3 linked regions of the Vreelandella piezotolerans genome follow. The protein of the gene in region 1 interacts with the protein of each later gene in a pairwise test. Links are inferred from orthologs where the notes say so. Each region holds a gene or a part of one and is shown on either strand. Other genes may lie near its edges.

Evidence for each region.
Region 2: the proteins of rlmN (region 1) and malT interact in binary tests that used the Escherichia coli proteins (3 or more experiments, as listed by UniProt). The link is inferred for Vreelandella piezotolerans from one-to-one orthologs.
Region 3: the proteins of rlmN (region 1) and ftsZ interact in binary tests that used the Escherichia coli proteins (3 or more experiments, as listed by UniProt). The link is inferred for Vreelandella piezotolerans from one-to-one orthologs.

What each region holds. Positions count from the first base shown.
Region 1 is NZ_CP048602.1:688,235-693,154, reverse strand. What follows is about bases 1-2,941. They hold rlmN (dual-specificity RNA methyltransferase RlmN), read left to right. Parts: upstream 1-849; coding sequence 850-2,034; downstream 2,035-2,941. Other genes in these bases: GYM47_RS03200 (RodZ domain-containing protein), read left to right, coding at 2,925-2,941; pilW (type IV pilus biogenesis/stability protein PilW), read left to right, coding at 2,150-2,884; ndk (nucleoside-diphosphate kinase), read left to right, coding at 342-767; GYM47_RS03220 (HesB/IscA family protein), read left to right, coding at 1-164. Outside these bases: more of GYM47_RS03200, read left to right, coding at 2,942-3,917; ispG (flavodoxin-dependent (E)-4-hydroxy-3-methylbut-2-enyl-diphosphate synthase), read left to right, coding at 3,926-4,920.
Region 2 is NZ_CP048602.1:1,504,291-1,509,523, forward strand. Bases 1,248-4,501 are described here. They hold malT (HTH-type transcriptional regulator MalT), read left to right. Parts: upstream 1,248-1,595; coding sequence 1,596-4,301; downstream 4,302-4,501. Other genes in these bases: GYM47_RS06915 (carbohydrate porin), read left to right, coding at 1,248-1,437; GYM47_RS06925 (alpha-amylase family glycosyl hydrolase), read left to right, coding at 4,449-4,501. Outside these bases: more of GYM47_RS06915, read left to right, coding at 1-1,247; more of GYM47_RS06925, read left to right, coding at 4,502-5,233. UniProt on the Escherichia coli protein: Positively regulates the transcription of the maltose regulon whose gene products are responsible for uptake and catabolism of malto-oligosaccharides.
Region 3 is NZ_CP048602.1:2,294,655-2,299,496, reverse strand. What follows is about bases 1,201-4,063. They hold ftsZ (cell division protein FtsZ), read left to right. Parts: upstream 1,201-1,971; coding sequence 1,972-3,156; downstream 3,157-4,063. Other genes in these bases: lpxC (UDP-3-O-acyl-N-acetylglucosamine deacetylase), read left to right, coding at 3,313-4,063; ftsA (cell division protein FtsA), read left to right, coding at 1,201-1,937. Also shown: GYM47_RS10575 (cell division protein FtsQ/DivIB), read left to right, coding at 1-333; more of ftsA, read left to right, coding at 648-1,200; more of lpxC, read left to right, coding at 4,064-4,224; GYM47_RS10555 (DUF721 domain-containing protein), read right to left, coding at 4,337-4,807. UniProt on the Escherichia coli protein: Essential cell division protein that forms a contractile ring structure (Z ring) at the future cell division site. The regulation of the ring assembly controls the timing and the location of cell division.

The sequences.
Region 1 (4,920 bases):
GGTTCGAGGCACATGGTGCCAGCGTGTATGTCGCTCCCGAGGCGCTCGAAATGCTCGACGGCAGCGAAGTGGACTACGTCAACGAAGGCTTGAACCGCTTTTTCCGCTTCAACAACCCCAATGTCAAAGATCAGTGCGGCTGCGGTGAAAGCTTCACGGTCTAAGCCGCACGTTAAAGACCTAGCGTATATCACCGGTATTCATCCCCACCGGGAGGCGCTATAATCGCGGCCACTCGGCAGCCGGTGAAGTAGGCGGCATTGGCCGACCCTTTTTTCCTGCGCCGCCTCGGCTTTCCGAGGCGGCAATTTCTGCTTTATCCCTTTTGAGGAGATTTCTGCATGGCGACTGAACGTACTCTTTCCATCATCAAGCCCGATGCCGTTGCTAAAAATGCCATTGGCGACATCATCGCGCGCTTCGAAAAAGCCGGCCTGAAGGTCGTTGCCGCCAAAATGATGCACCTCTCCGAAGAGAAGGCTGGTGGCTTCTACGCCGAGCACAAAGAGCGCCCCTTCTTCAAAGACCTGGTCGGCTTCATGACCTCCGGTCCGGTCGTGGTACAGGTATTGGAAGGTGAAGGCGCCATTGCCAAAAACCGTGAGTTGATGGGCGCCACCAACCCGAAAGAAGCGGCTCCAGGCACCATCCGTGCCGACTTTGCGGAAACAATTGACGCCAACGCTGTCCATGGCTCTGATTCTCCGGAAAGCGCCGAGCGCGAAATTAGCTACTTCTTCGGTAACGACGAAATCTGCCCGCGCTAAATCAAGCGCTGCCGTTTCAACCTTCGTTGCCGGCCATTTTTGCGGGGGCTTTGCCCCCGCCTCTTCCTGAACGCTGACCGCCATGACCACCACCGTAGCTCAACACACGCCTGCCACTCGTACGACGCCGGACAACACCACGGCCGAACACCCAGCACCCGCTCGCCAGAACCTACTGGGACTCTCCCGCGAGCAGATGGAAGCGTTCTTTTTGTCGATCGGCGAAAAGAAATTTCGCGCCACGCAGGTCATGAAATGGATGCATCAGGAGGGCATCGACGACTTTACGGCGATGACCAACCTGTCGAAGGCCCTGCGCGACAAGCTCTCCCAGGTGGCCGAAATCCGCGGTCCAGGCGTCGTCTACGAAGGCACGTCTAGCGACGGCACGCGTAAATGGGTGTTAGAGGTAGAAGATGGCAGCTACGTCGAGACGGTGCTCATTCCTGCCGAAAACGGTAAGCGCCGCACGCTATGCGTCTCTTCCCAGGTGGGCTGCTCACTGGACTGCAGCTTCTGCTCGACCGGTAAACAGGGCTTTCAGCGTAATTTGACCGCCGCCGAGATCATCGGCCAAGTGTGGGTCGCCCAACGCAGCGTTGGCCCACGCCGTGATACCGCCAATCGCCCGGTGACCAACGTGGTCATGATGGGCATGGGCGAACCGCTGCTCAATTTCGATAACGTCGTGCCAGCCATGAAGCTGATGCTCGACGATAACGGTTACGGACTCTCCAAGCGCCGCGTCACGCTCTCCACTTCCGGCGTGGTGCCGATGATGGACAAACTGGGCGACGAACTGGATGTGAGCCTTGCCATCTCGCTACACGCCTCCACCGATGAGCTGCGCAACGAGCTGGTGCCGATCAACCGTAAGTACAACATACGTGCGCTGCTGGACGCCTGCCACCGCTACCTGGCCAAGTGCCCCGATAATCGTCAGGTCACCATCGAATACACGTTGATCAAAGACGTCAACGATCAGCAGGAACACGCTGAACAGCTCGCGGCACTGCTCAAGGAGCTGCCGTGCAAGATCAACCTGATTCCGTTCAACCCGTTCCCTCATTCAGGGTACGAGAAGCCGTCACGCAACCAAGTGATGCGCTTTCAACAGTGGCTCTACGATTTGGAGTACAACGCCACCGTACGAACCACCCGAGGCGATGATATCGACGCCGCCTGTGGCCAGCTGGTGGGCCGCGTGAAGGATCGTACCAAGCGCAGCGCACGCTACATTCAGTCTGTACAGCTCGACGCTGACTGACCGCTGTCGTCTTGACTTCCAACCGACACAGCGCTTTGATGGACACGTTTTTTGCCGGGCGCTTGGCAATCGCCCGCTGTATGGCAATGGTTCAACCCGACACAAGAGGGCGTAGATGATCGGTCACCGCAGGCGCATTATTTCCATCAGGATGCCCATGCTGTCCGTGCTTGCTGGCAGCCTGCTGCTAGCGGGTTGCGCCACCTCTGGTCAGGCCGTTCGCAGCGATGCCAATCCCGCTGCGGTAGAGGCGTATACCCAGCTTGGCGTCGCCTACTTAGAGCGTGATAACCTGACACGTGCCCTGAATGCCCTCGACCGCGCTTTGGAGCTAAACCCACGTCATCCCGAGGCACTTCAAGCCCTTGCGCTGGTCTACCAGCAGCAGGGAGAGAGCGAGCTTGCCAACCGTTATTTCGAACAAGCGCTAGATGCCGAGCCATCGTTCACCCGCGCACGTAACAACTACGCCGCGTTTTTGTACCAGCAGGAACAGTTTCCACAAGCCTGCGAACAGTTAGAAAGGGCATCCCAAGATGCCCAGTACGCCAATCGCGCCCAGCTATTCACCAACTTAGGGCAGTGCTATTTGGCCATCGACGAATTGGATAAGGCGCGCGAACGTTTGCAGCGCGCGCAAAGCATCGACCCGCGCAACCCCCGCGGGTATTTAATGTTAGCCGAACTCGAAATTTCACAGGGCAATTATGATCAGGCCTGGGCGCCGCTGCAGAACTACTTGCAGCTGGCAGGCCCCGACCCAGCAGCACTGGAACTGGCGATCGATGTCGCCCTCGCCCGCGGTGACGACGCCGCGGCCACCGACTACCAGCGCTTGCTCAACCGCTGATCAACGCTCTGATCACCACATTATTGAAGGATGCTCAGCCATGAGCGACACACAGTTACACGATAGCGTTACTCCAGCCCCCAGCACAGCAACCCCTGGTGAGTTGCTCTCGCGTCAACGCGAATCGCTTGGTGTTCCGTTAGCGGATGCCGCCCGCGCCCTCAACCTGCGCCCCGCCGTGGTGGATGGCCTAGAGCGCGATCACTACGAAGAGATTCCCGTCGCCGCCTATCGTCGCGGCTACCTTCGCGCCTATGCCAAATACCTGGGCATGGACGACCGCATGGTGCTCGACGCTTACCAAGCGCGCCATGGCACCAGCGATGCCGATCGCAAAGTAGCGCCAGTTGCCGTCACCAAGCCCCCCTCCAAGGTAGGTGCCTGGCTTTTCAAATTGGTCACCCTGTTGGTGATTGCGGGGTTGATTGCCGTGACGGTCGCTTGGTGGCAGAGCCGCGGCGGCAGCGAGCCGCCGAGCATTGGTACCTCTTCCACGATGGAAGATAACGAAGCGCCGATCAGCGAGCCAGCCCCCGAGCCCACGCCAGTCGCCACGCCGGTGATCACGCCCGAGCCTGCCGTCACGCAAGAGCCGACTAACGACACCGCTAGCGATGCCTCGCCTGACAGCGATCTCAGCGATGCGGCCACCGCACCGTTGGCGAGCAATGACGAGCCCGCACAGGCAAGCGATGAAACGCCTGCCGACCAAACGGCCGAGACCGAGGCCGCCGTCGAAGCCACCAACGCGCCTGAGGAAACCGTGGCCGAGGCGGCTCCCGCCGCCAACCCTAACCTGCTCGAACTGACGTTCAACGAGCAATCCTGGACCGAGATTTTCGATGCCAACAACCAGCGCGTGTTCGTCGGCCTGCAAAACCCCGGCACCACCGCCAGCGTTGAGGGCGAACCGCCTTTTCGTTTAACCGTTGGCAACGCCACTGGCGTGGAGCTGCGTTACCAAGGTGAGTTAGTCGACCTTGCCGAGCGCGCCGGTGCCAATAACGTTGCCCGCTTTACCCTGGGAGAGTGACCCGTCTTATGCACGCCCCTTCTCCGATCAAACGCCGCCCGTCACGCCAAATTCACGTTGGCAACGTCGCGGTGGGCGGTGATGCACCGATTTCAGTGCAAAGCATGACCAACACCAACACGCTGGACGTCGAGGCCACTGTCGGACAGATCCAGCAATTGGAAAAAGCCGGGGCGGATATCGTCCGCGTCTCGGTGCCCGATATGGATGCCGCAGAGGCCTTCGGCAAGATCAAGCAGCGCGTGGCCGTGCCGTTGGTGGCCGATATCCACTTCGATTACAAGATCGCGCTACGGGTCGCCGAGCTGGGCGTGGACTGTCTGCGCATCAACCCCGGCAATATTGGCCGGGAAGACCGCGTGCGCGCGGTGGTGAGCGCCGCCCGAGACCACGGCATTCCGATCCGTATCGGCGTGAACGCGGGGTCGCTGGAGAAAGACCTGCAAAAGAAGTATGGCGAACCCACGCCTGCGGCGCTGGTCGAGTCGGCGATGCGCCATATCGACCACCTGGATCGTCTCGATTTCCAAGAATTCAAAGTCAGCGTCAAAGCATCGGACGTGTTCATGGCCGTGGCCGCCTATCGCGACCTGGCAAACCGCATCGAGCAGCCGCTGCACCTGGGCATTACCGAAGCGGGCGGCCTGCGCTCGGGCACGGTGAAATCGTCCATTGGCCTGGGCATGCTGCTGATGGACGGTATCGGCGACACGATTCGCGTCTCGCTGGCCGCCGACCCGGTAGAAGAGATCAAGGTCGGGTTCGACATGCTCAAGAGCCTGAAGTTGCGCGCCAAGGGAATCAACTTCATTGCTTGCCCGAGCTGCTCGCGGCAGAACTTTGACGTCATCAGCACCATGAACCAGCTCGAAGAGCGGCTTGAAGACGTGATGACACCGCTGGACGTCTCGGTGATTGGCTGTGTGGTCAACGGCCCTGGCGAAGCCAAGGAGACCGATATCGGCCTCACCGGCGGCTCGCCTGCCAATTTGGTCTATATCGA
Region 2 (5,233 bases), 820 kb from region 1 along the record:
CGCTTTGCCGAGCTGGAAGCACGCATTGCAGCCGCTGAGCAGCGAGCTGAAGCGGCCGAGCGCCGCGCCGAGCTAGCCGAGCAAGGTCGCGGAACCGCGCCTGCATCCAGCGCCCCGGCTGCGGCGACTACCAATGCCGATATCGAAGAGCGCCTGGCCCGCGTCGAACGCCAGGCCAGCGGCGAAGAGGGCTTTTCGTTTAACGTTTACGCCCGATCTGGCCTGCTGATTGGTGAAGATGGCAAAAGTGCACCGGGTGGCCCGTACCTAACGCCCGCCGGTGGTAACGGTGGGGCGGTGGGGCGTTTGGGCAACGAGCCGGACACCTACTCTGAAGCGATCCTGAACTACCGCATGCAGTTCGATAACGGCGCCAAAGCCCGCTACACCACCATGCTGGCCCATGGCACCAACTCCAGCAACGACTGGGTGGGCGATGACACCAACCTGAACGTGCGTCAGGTGTACGCAGAGTTCAGCGATTTGCCGAGCTTTACAGGGGCCTTCGAGAACGCCTCGATCTGGGCGGGTAAGCGCTTCGATCGCAATAACTTCGACATTCACTGGCTTGACAGCGACGTGGTCTTTCTCGCCGGTACCGGTGGTGGTGTGTACGACGTGCAGCTGGCGGAGAACTGGAAAACCAACTTCTCGCTCTATGGTCGCAGCTTCAGCGACTTCCCGGTCGTCAACCGTGAAAACCCCGGTTTGGACGGCGAAAACAGCGATACCGACAACCTTGTCCTGACCTCCAACAACTACTTCGGTAACTGGCAGGTGATGGTCAACGGCATGTCCGCTGCCGATAACGACGAGCGCGACATCGGCGTCGGCCAAACCGCTGCCGATACCGGTTGGCACACCATGGTGGCCTACCACGGTGATAGCTTCTTTGGGTTGGGCGACGGTAACTTCAAGGCCGCCGTACTGCACGGCCAAGGCCTGGGTGCCGAGGTGAAAGGCTTGGGTAGCAACGGCGACTTGACCGATGATGCCAGCGCAACGCGCCTTGCCCTCTACGGCACGACCTACATTGCCCCGCAGTGGCGCATTGCGCCGGCCATCCTGGCGGAAACCAGCGACGACCGTTTTGCTAGTGGCGATAGCTATGATTGGGCCACGCTGAACGTTCGCCTGGCGAACGAAATCAACCAAAACTTCGAAATGCAGTACGAAGCCAGCTACCAGTGGATGGACTTCGAACCGCAGGGTTACAGCGGCCGCAATGCGGTGGACGGCGACTACATGAAGTTCACTATCGCCCCGACCTTCAAGCCGGAAGTGGGCGGGTTCTGGAAGCGTCCTGAAATCCGTCTGTTCACCACCTACAGCGACTGGGATGAGAGCCTGAATAGCTACGGTGCCAGCTCGCTGGGCAGCGACGGCTTCACAGGTGGTGAGTTCACCTTCGGTGTCCAAACCGAAGTATGGTTCTAGGGGAGTACCGCTCGCTAGCAAGACTGCTTTCGATCTCATGGCGGCATGAGCGCCATCTGCCCATGCCGGTTGCCCGCGACTCGTCGCGGGCTTTTTATTGTCCAAATAAGTAGCCTAAGTCATAGACGAGGACGTTGGTAGACACATAGGAGAGGGCCATGCCGCTGCTACAAGAAAAGCTTACCGCACCGACGTTGCCACTGGGCGTCGTGGCAAGGCCGCGCCTCAATGATGCCTTTGCATTGAACGAGCGCGTGCGCCTGCTTCTCGTTCAAGCCCCGTCGGGCTACGGAAAGACCACGCTACTGGCAGAACGCCTACCCGCCCTGGAGCAAGACGCCGCTTGGCTGCGCCTGGACCAGCGCGACAATCGGCCCGAGCGCTTTTTACGCTACTGGCAAGCCGCCATCGATACGCTGTTACGTGAGGATGCGCCGCTGTCGCCTTTGTCTGAGGCGGCGGACTGCGTGGAGCAGCTAGAGCGCTGGCTGGGCGAGCTGCCGAAGCAGCGGACGGCTTGTCGGCTGGTCGTGGATGAGTTCGAGCACCTGACGCACCCCGATATTCTGGCGGGGCTTGCCCACTGGCTGCGTCATCAGCCGCCCTGGCTGACCCTGACCCTAGCCAGTCGCTCCCGGCCTGCGCTGGGCCTTGCCAGCCTGCGGCTGCGGGGCGAACTCGAAGAGATCGATCTAAGCGCCCTGGCCTTCGATAGCGAAGAGGCGCAAACCCTCTGCGCCGAGCAGCTCAGTTTTCCGCCTACTCGGGTGAGCCTGGAGCGGGCGCTGCGCCGCAGCGGCGGCTGGGTGATGGCCCTGAACTGGCTGGTGGAGCGTACGACGACTCGCGCCGGATTCGATGCGCTGGTCGAGCGGCTAAACGGCGGTCATCCCGATTTTGTGGCCTGGTTCGATGAACGGCTGGCCGAGGCGCTGCCCCCTGAGGAGCGAGAGCTACTACTGCAGCTCGGTGTGCTGGAGCGCTTCTCACCTGAATTGATGGCGCGCCTGCTGGAGGGCGAGCGGCTTACCCAGCGGCTCGATGCCTTCGAGCAAGCGGGGCTATTCATCGAGCGGCCCGACCCCCACGCCCAGTGGTACCGCTTTCAACGGCTGTTCGGGGAGTACCTGCGCCACCGCCGCCACGAGCTTAGCTTGGCCACCCAGCGCACCCTGCACCAGCGGGCCAGCCAAGCCTGGCTGGCACTCAACGACCCGATCATGGCGTTGCGCCAAGCCATTTTGGCGGAATCGCCCGAGGAGGTGGCCAGTCTACTGGTCGCGCAAGGGCCAGCGCTGTTGGCCAGCGGGGCCTACGCGCTGCTGGCTCAAGGGCTTGGGCTGCTGGGGGAGCCGCAAATCTCGACACGCCCAGAGCTGGCGCTGCTCTACGGCTGGGTCTCCCATGCGCAGTTCCAGTTCGATATCACCGCACGAGTCATCCAATGGATCGAAGCGCAGCTGGAGGCCCCAGAGTGGCAGCGGCTGACGGCCGAGTTTGCCACCCTGCGCGCCCAATTAGCGATCAATCAGGGCAACGCCGAGCGCGCTGCGCCGCTCGCTGAACAGGCGCTGGCCGTGCCCGCCCGCTATTTAGCCTCCACCCCGCTGACCGCGACCGCCATCTTGAGCGAGGCGCGTTTCGTGCTGGGCTATCTGGACGAGTCGCTGCAACGGGTGCGCGAGGTGGAGCGTCTGGCACGCCAGCGAGAGGATCACCAGCTACTGCTGTGGTCATTCTGCCATCAGTCGGAAACGCTGGTGGCCCAGGGGCGCTTGCAGGCCGCTTACGATATTCAAGAGCGCGCTTTTGCCCTTCTGGAGCGGGCAGAGCTCGAGCACCTGCCCGTGGCGGAGTTTCTCTACCGGATTCGCAGCCAGGTGCTTTGGGAGTGGCACCGCCTGGATGAAGCCGAGCAGGCCGCGCTCAAAGGCATTGCCGTGCTCGACAACCAGGGCGAGCGCTGGACGCTGCAGTGCCACATTCAACTGGCCAAAATTGCCCAGAGCCGTGGCGATCAGGCTCAGTGCGCTGACCATATTCGGCGGCTGCGTAAAATCCTGGCCGAAGGCGATTACCATATCGACTGGGTCGCCAATGCCCACGCCACGCTGCTGGCCTGGTGGCACTCCACGCAAGACCTCGACGCTGTGGAGCGCTGGCGTCAGGAAGCGCCCGCGCCCATCACCGAAGGGGCCACCAACCACTTTGCCCAATGCAACGTACGCAATCACGCTCGGGCGCTTACGCTGCTGGGCCGCTTTGATGAGGCCCGCGCGCTGCTGGAAGCACTCGAAGTCCATACTCAAAGACTTGGGCTGGTCACCGATGCCAACCGCAACCAGCTCTGCCTCGCGGCCGCTGCGTGGTCGGCTGGCCAGGAGGAGCAAGCCCGGCACCATATGCATCAAGCGCTCAGTTTGGCGTCTCGCACGGCGTTGATAGGCAGCTTTTTGCGCATGGGCAAACCGCTGGGAGATCTGCTGTCGGGCTTATTGACGGACGGCACGCTATCAGCCTTGGAGCAGGCGAGGGCAGAGCGGCTGCTGGCGCTGGCGGGTCAGCAGAAAGACTTTGGAAGCGCCCGACGCTTGATATTGGACGAAACGGTGATCGCGGATATCGTCGCAAGACCTGACGTGCCGGAGCTGATTCGCACCTCGCCGCTCACCCGACGCGAATGGCAAATCCTGGGGTTGATCCACGCCGGGCTCTCCAATGAGCAGATTGCCGAACAGCTCTCGGTGGCGCCGACGACCATCAAGACCCATATCCGCAGCCTTTACCAAAAGCAGAACATTCGCCGCCGAGACGAAGCCATTGCGCTGGCAGGGCAACTCATGGCGCATATTCAGGGGGAGTGAGGCGCCGTGTGACCACTCCTCCCCACGCCTACGCCTGATGCGTCCAGTGGGGGAGGATTCTATCAAGCGGCGTAGCCTGCATCATGCCAGCCATAGGTGATGACTCAACGATTTGAGACACCGTCGGTAATAACAAGGATAAGGACCATGATGCAGACACCTTCTACTTCTCACTACGTTGGCAGCCAAGGAGCCGACTGGTGGCGCGGCGCGGTGATTTACCAAATCTACCCGCGTAGCTTTATGGACAGTCACGGCGACGGCATTGGCGATTTGAAAGGGGTGATCGACAAGCTCGACTACATCGCTTCATTAAACGTCGATGCGATTTGGCTGTCGCCGTTTTTTACCTCGCCGATGAAAGATTTCGGCTACGACATCAGCAACTACCGCGATGTCGACCCCATGTTCGGCACGCTGGAAGACTTCGACCGCCTGGTCGAAGCGGCCCACGCGCGGGGGCTGAAAGTGACGATCGATCAGGTGATGTCCCACACCTCCGACCAGCACGTGTGGTTCGAAGAGAGCCGCCAAAGCCGCGACAACCCCAAAGCCGACTGGTACGTATGGGCCGATCCCAAACCCGACGGCGCGCCGCCCACCAACTGGCAGTCGGTATTCGGCGGCAGCGCCTGGCAGTGGGATACCCGCCGCTGCCAGTACTACCTGCATAACTTCTTGGCCAGCCAGCCGGATCTTAACTTCCGCACCCCTGCGGTGGTCGACGCCATGCTGGAAGAGGTGCGCTTCTGGTTGGAGCGCGGCGTGGATGGCTTCCGGCTGGATGCGGTGAACTTCTGCACCCACGGCGAGTTAAAAGACAACCCGCCGCGCCAGGAAGTTACCGAGAGCTTCCTGGGCGTTCGCCCCGACAACCCCTACGGCTATCAGCTCCACCAATACGACAAAACCCAGCCGGAAAATCTGGTGTT
Region 3 (4,842 bases), 1.6 Mb from region 1 along the record:
TTGGCAGGACCAAGTGGCAGCAGTGAAGAGGTGTTGGCTTACTATCAGCGCTTGTTACCCCATTTTGCCGGGTTATCGCTATCCCTCTCTCAGCTGCGGTTAGAACCGCGCGGAGCTTGGCGTTTGCAGCTATCCAGTGGTGCCTGGGTCATGCTGGGTCGCCGCCAGCACGGCGAGCGTTTAGCGAGATTGTCAGCCTCATGGCAGCGCGAGCTGGCGAATGTCAGTGATCATATTCGTTACATCGATTTGCGTTACCCTAACGGAGTAGCGGTCGCTTGGCATGGAGAAACAGAGTTTCAGGAAAATGAGTCCACTCCCAGTGCAGAGTAACGTTCGATGACAATGTGCAAAAAGCGGGTAAAGGTGAGTGATCGCCAACGCTGAAAAAGCCGCAAATGGGGTTTAAATTGCGGCTAAAGCCAATTATCGTGGGTACGGACTAGTCGTATAGCGTCTATTGTTTCTATACTATGTGTCGAGCGGAGCTGTGGGTCTGTTTTTATTATCCAGTCAGCGGTTAACCCGCATCAGCGAGTTTCAAGTTTAACGTTACTAATTTTAATTTGGCGGAAGCTCTTTTTTGCTCAGGCAAATAATGTACCCGCCGTATTCATTAAAACAATGGCAAGGAGATTTACCGACTCATGGCAGGCTCACCCAACGCATCCAATATGGTTGTCGGGCTGGACATTGGAACGTCCAAGGTCGTCGCAATAGTCGGTCAACCCACCGATGACGGTGGAATTGAAATTGCCGGTATCGGTTCTCATCCGTCGCGCGGCATGAAGCGTGGTGTCGTCATCAACATCGAATCAACGGTTCAGTCGATTCAACGTGCTGTCGAAGAGGCGGAGTTGATGGCAGGTTGCGATATCCACTCGGTGTATGTGGGTGTGGCGGGCAGTCATATTAGCTCGATGAACTCCGATGGCGTAGTGGCCATTAAAGAGCGTGAAGTGACGCCGTCCGATATCGACCGGGTGATCGATTCTGCTCGCGCGCGGGCGATCTCCGAAGGCCAACGCGTACTGCACGTATTGCCTCAGGAGTTCTCGATCGACGCCCAAGGGGGCATCCGAGAGCCGCTGGGCATGTCGGGCGTTCGTCTGGAAGCGCAAGTGCATTTGGTCACGGCAGCCCTCAACGCCGTCCAGAATATCGAGAAGTGCGTACGACGCTGTGGTTTGGATGTCGACGCGATCATTCTCGAACAGCTGGCGTCGAGTATGGCCGTGCTGACCGAAGACGAGCGAGAGCTCGGGGTGTGCATGGTCGATATTGGTGGCGGCACGACCGATATGGCGATTTTCAGCGAAGGTGCCATTCGTCATACGGCGGTGATTCCCATTGCCGGTGATCAAGTCACTAACGATATTGCTATGGCGTTACGTACCCCGACGCAGCACGCTGAAGAGATCAAAGTGAAGTATGCTTGCGCGCTAACCCAGTTAGCGGCAAGTGATGAGATGATCAAGGTTCCCAGTGTCGGTGATCGTCCGGCCAGAGATCTGTCACGCCAAGCGCTGGCAGAGGTGGTCGAGCCGCGTTACGAAGAGCTGTTTACCTTGGTAAGAGACGAATTACGCCGCAGCGGCTATGAAGATATGGTGGCTGCGGGTGTGGTGCTCACCGGCGGCACTTCGCGCATGGAGGGTGTAAGCGAGCTGGCAGAAGAGATATTTCACATGCCGGTTCGTATTGCCTGCCCGCAAAATGTCAGAGGCTTGGCAGATGTGGTTCGCAATCCTATCTATGCGACGGGCGTTGGTTTGCTGCATTATGCACTGCAGGAAACGCGTCATGGGCAAGGCCTAGAAAGCCACGGGGGAGGCGTTGCGGCCCATAAAGGGCGTAACGAATTAGCCCGGCGTGATATCAAGGATGGCCATTCGGCGCTGGCAAGAATCAAAGGCTGGTTCAAAGGAAATTTCTGATAGGGCCGCAAGCGCGGTTCAGGAGACGGGGCTTATGTTCGAATTGGTAGATAACGCACCCTCGAGCAGTGCGGTCATCAAAGTAGTGGGCGTTGGCGGCGGTGGCGGTAACGCTGTCAACCATATGGTCGAAAGCAACATCGAAGGCGTCGAGTTCATTTGCGCCAACACCGATGCTCAGGCCCTCAAGCGCGTATCGGCAAAGACGGTGCTGCAGTTGGGTGGTGAAATCACCAAAGGGCTCGGGGCAGGTGCTAACCCTGAAGTAGGGCGGCAGGCGGCCATGGAAGACCGTGAGCGCATTGCCGAACTGCTGAGCGGCGCCGACATGGTCTTCATTACGGCAGGTATGGGCGGCGGCACCGGCACTGGCGGGGCGCCCGTCGTAGCGCAAGTCGCCAAAGAGCTTGGCATTTTGACGGTGGCCGTGGTGACACGCCCCTTCCCCTTCGAAGGGCCCAAGCGAATGCGTGCGGCAGAAGAGGGAATGAAAGAGCTCTCCGAGCATGTCGACTCGTTGATCACTATTCCCAACGAAAAGCTGCTGTCGGTCCTAGGCAAGAACGCCACGCTGCTGACGGCGTTCAGCGCAGCCAACGATGTGCTGCTGGGCGCGGTGCAGGGTATTGCAGAGCTGATCACCAGCCCAGGGATCATCAACGTGGACTTTGCCGATGTGCGCACCGTCATGTCAGAAATGGGCATGGCCATGATGGGGACCGGCGGCGCTACGGGGGAAAACCGCGCCCGTGAAGCCGCTGAAAAAGCCATTCGCAGCCCGCTACTCGAGGATATCGATCTTCATGGCGCGCGCGGTATTCTGGTCAACATTACCGCAGGCCCGGATCTTTCCATCGGCGAATTCAACGATGTGGGTGCAACGGTCCAAGAATTTGCATCTCAAGAGGCGACCATCGTGGTGGGTACCTCCATCGATATGGAAATGTCCGATGAGCTGCGCGTTACGGTGGTGGCGGCCGGACTGGATGGTAGCAAAGCCAAGGCGACGGCGGCGCGAGAACCGGCTCGTCGCTCTGCGGCGGAAGCCGGTGGTTCCGATTATCGTAAATTGCAGCAACCCACTGTCATGCGCCAGCAAGCCACGGCACGCGCCGAAGCTCCCGATGCAGCGCCAAAGCCGCGTGCTGAAAAGCGTCGTGCAGCGGATGCCGACGACTACTTGGATATCCCCGCGTTCCTGCGTCGTCAAGCGGATTAACCCCCGCCATCGGGTTCATTGCAGCAGCAAACGAGAGTTTTATTGGTTAAAACGCTCGTTTGCTGTTAAAGTGAACACTGTTTGATAACTTTCTTCCTTTGCGGATCCTGTAGCAGCTTGCTGCAAGCCGCCGTCATTAGAGCTTGACCACTACCCATGATCAGACAACGCACACTACAAAACGTCATTCGCGCCACTGGAGTGGGTCTGCACTCCGGCAAAAAAGTCCATATGGCTTTGCGTCCGGCACCGGCCAACACCGGCATTGTGTTTGTCAGAACCGATCTGGATCCCGTGGTACATGTGCCTGCCCGTGCCGAACTGGTTGAAGACACCACGCTGTGCACGGCGCTCTCTTATGAAGGTGTCAAAGTCGCGACCGTCGAGCACCTTATGTCCGCCTTTGCGGGCTTGGGCATCGATAATGCCTACGTCGATATCAGTGCCCCGGAAGTGCCCATCATGGATGGTAGCGCCAGCCCATTTGTCTTTTTGATTCAGTCTGCGGGCATTTTGGAGCAAGAGGCGGCCAAGAAATTCATTCGCATCAAGCGCCGCATTGGTGTGACCGATGGTGATAAAGAAGCCACTTTTTTGCCTCACCAAGGTTTTAAAGTGTCGTTTGCCATCGATTTCGACCATCCGGTTTTCGAGCAGCAGAAGCAAACTGCGCTGATCGACTTTTCGACCACGTCGTTCGTCAAAGAAGTCTCCCGTGCGCGAACTTTTGGCTTCATGCGCGATCTCGAGTACCTTCGCTCCAACAATTTGGCTCTTGGGGGCAGCCTCGAGAATGCGATCGTTGTTGATGATTACCGTATCGTCAATGAAGGTGGCCTGCGCTATGAAGATGAGTTCGTCAAACACAAGGTGCTAGATGCCATCGGTGACCTGTATCAGTTGGGCTATAGTTTGATTGGCGAATTCCGCGGCGTGAAATCAGGCCATGCGCTCAATAACCAGCTGTGCCGTGAGCTAATGGCTCAGCCTGATGCCTATGAAATTGTCACGTTCGAAGAAGAGAAAGCCGTGGCACCCATCTCTTATGCGGCTCCAGCGATGGCGTAATTCGTCAAAATAAAAATGTCTGGGGCGTTGAGTTGAAAACGTGACATGGCTCCCCATCTATAAAGCACTGCTTCGGCGGTGCTTTTTGCGTGTAAGGGGAGGCGCTTTTAAATTACGTTTTGGTGTCTTTCGGGCGAGCGTGAGAGGCCAGGCGCTCTAGGGCATGTTTGAGGCTGAGGCTGTCAGCGTCTTTGGCGCATTCGGCCAGGGTTTTGCCCGCACTGTCGGAAAGCGTTCGCGTGAAGCGTCTGGGTGACTCGATGGGGCGTACGGGGCGCACTTTAAGGGTGAACCCTGTCACTCCCTCAAAGCCAGGGAGCTGGTGAAGCAGCGATAACAGGCGAGATTGTTCGTAGCGTAGCCACGTCAGCCAGCTCGCTTGCCCGCTGATGAGGGTCAAGCGCCCATTGCTAAAACCGCCTACGAAAATATGTTCACGCATCTCTTCGGGTAAATGAGCACGGAGATGCCGCTGTGCTTGATCGATCAAGCGTGATTGTCGCATGAGCTGGCCGACGCCGCCTGACTTGGTTAGCAGTTGGGCAATGGGCTGTGCGCGAGAACGCTTAACCTTTATACTCATCAACTTGATTCCTAGGGTGTTGCGAGTGGCGTCGT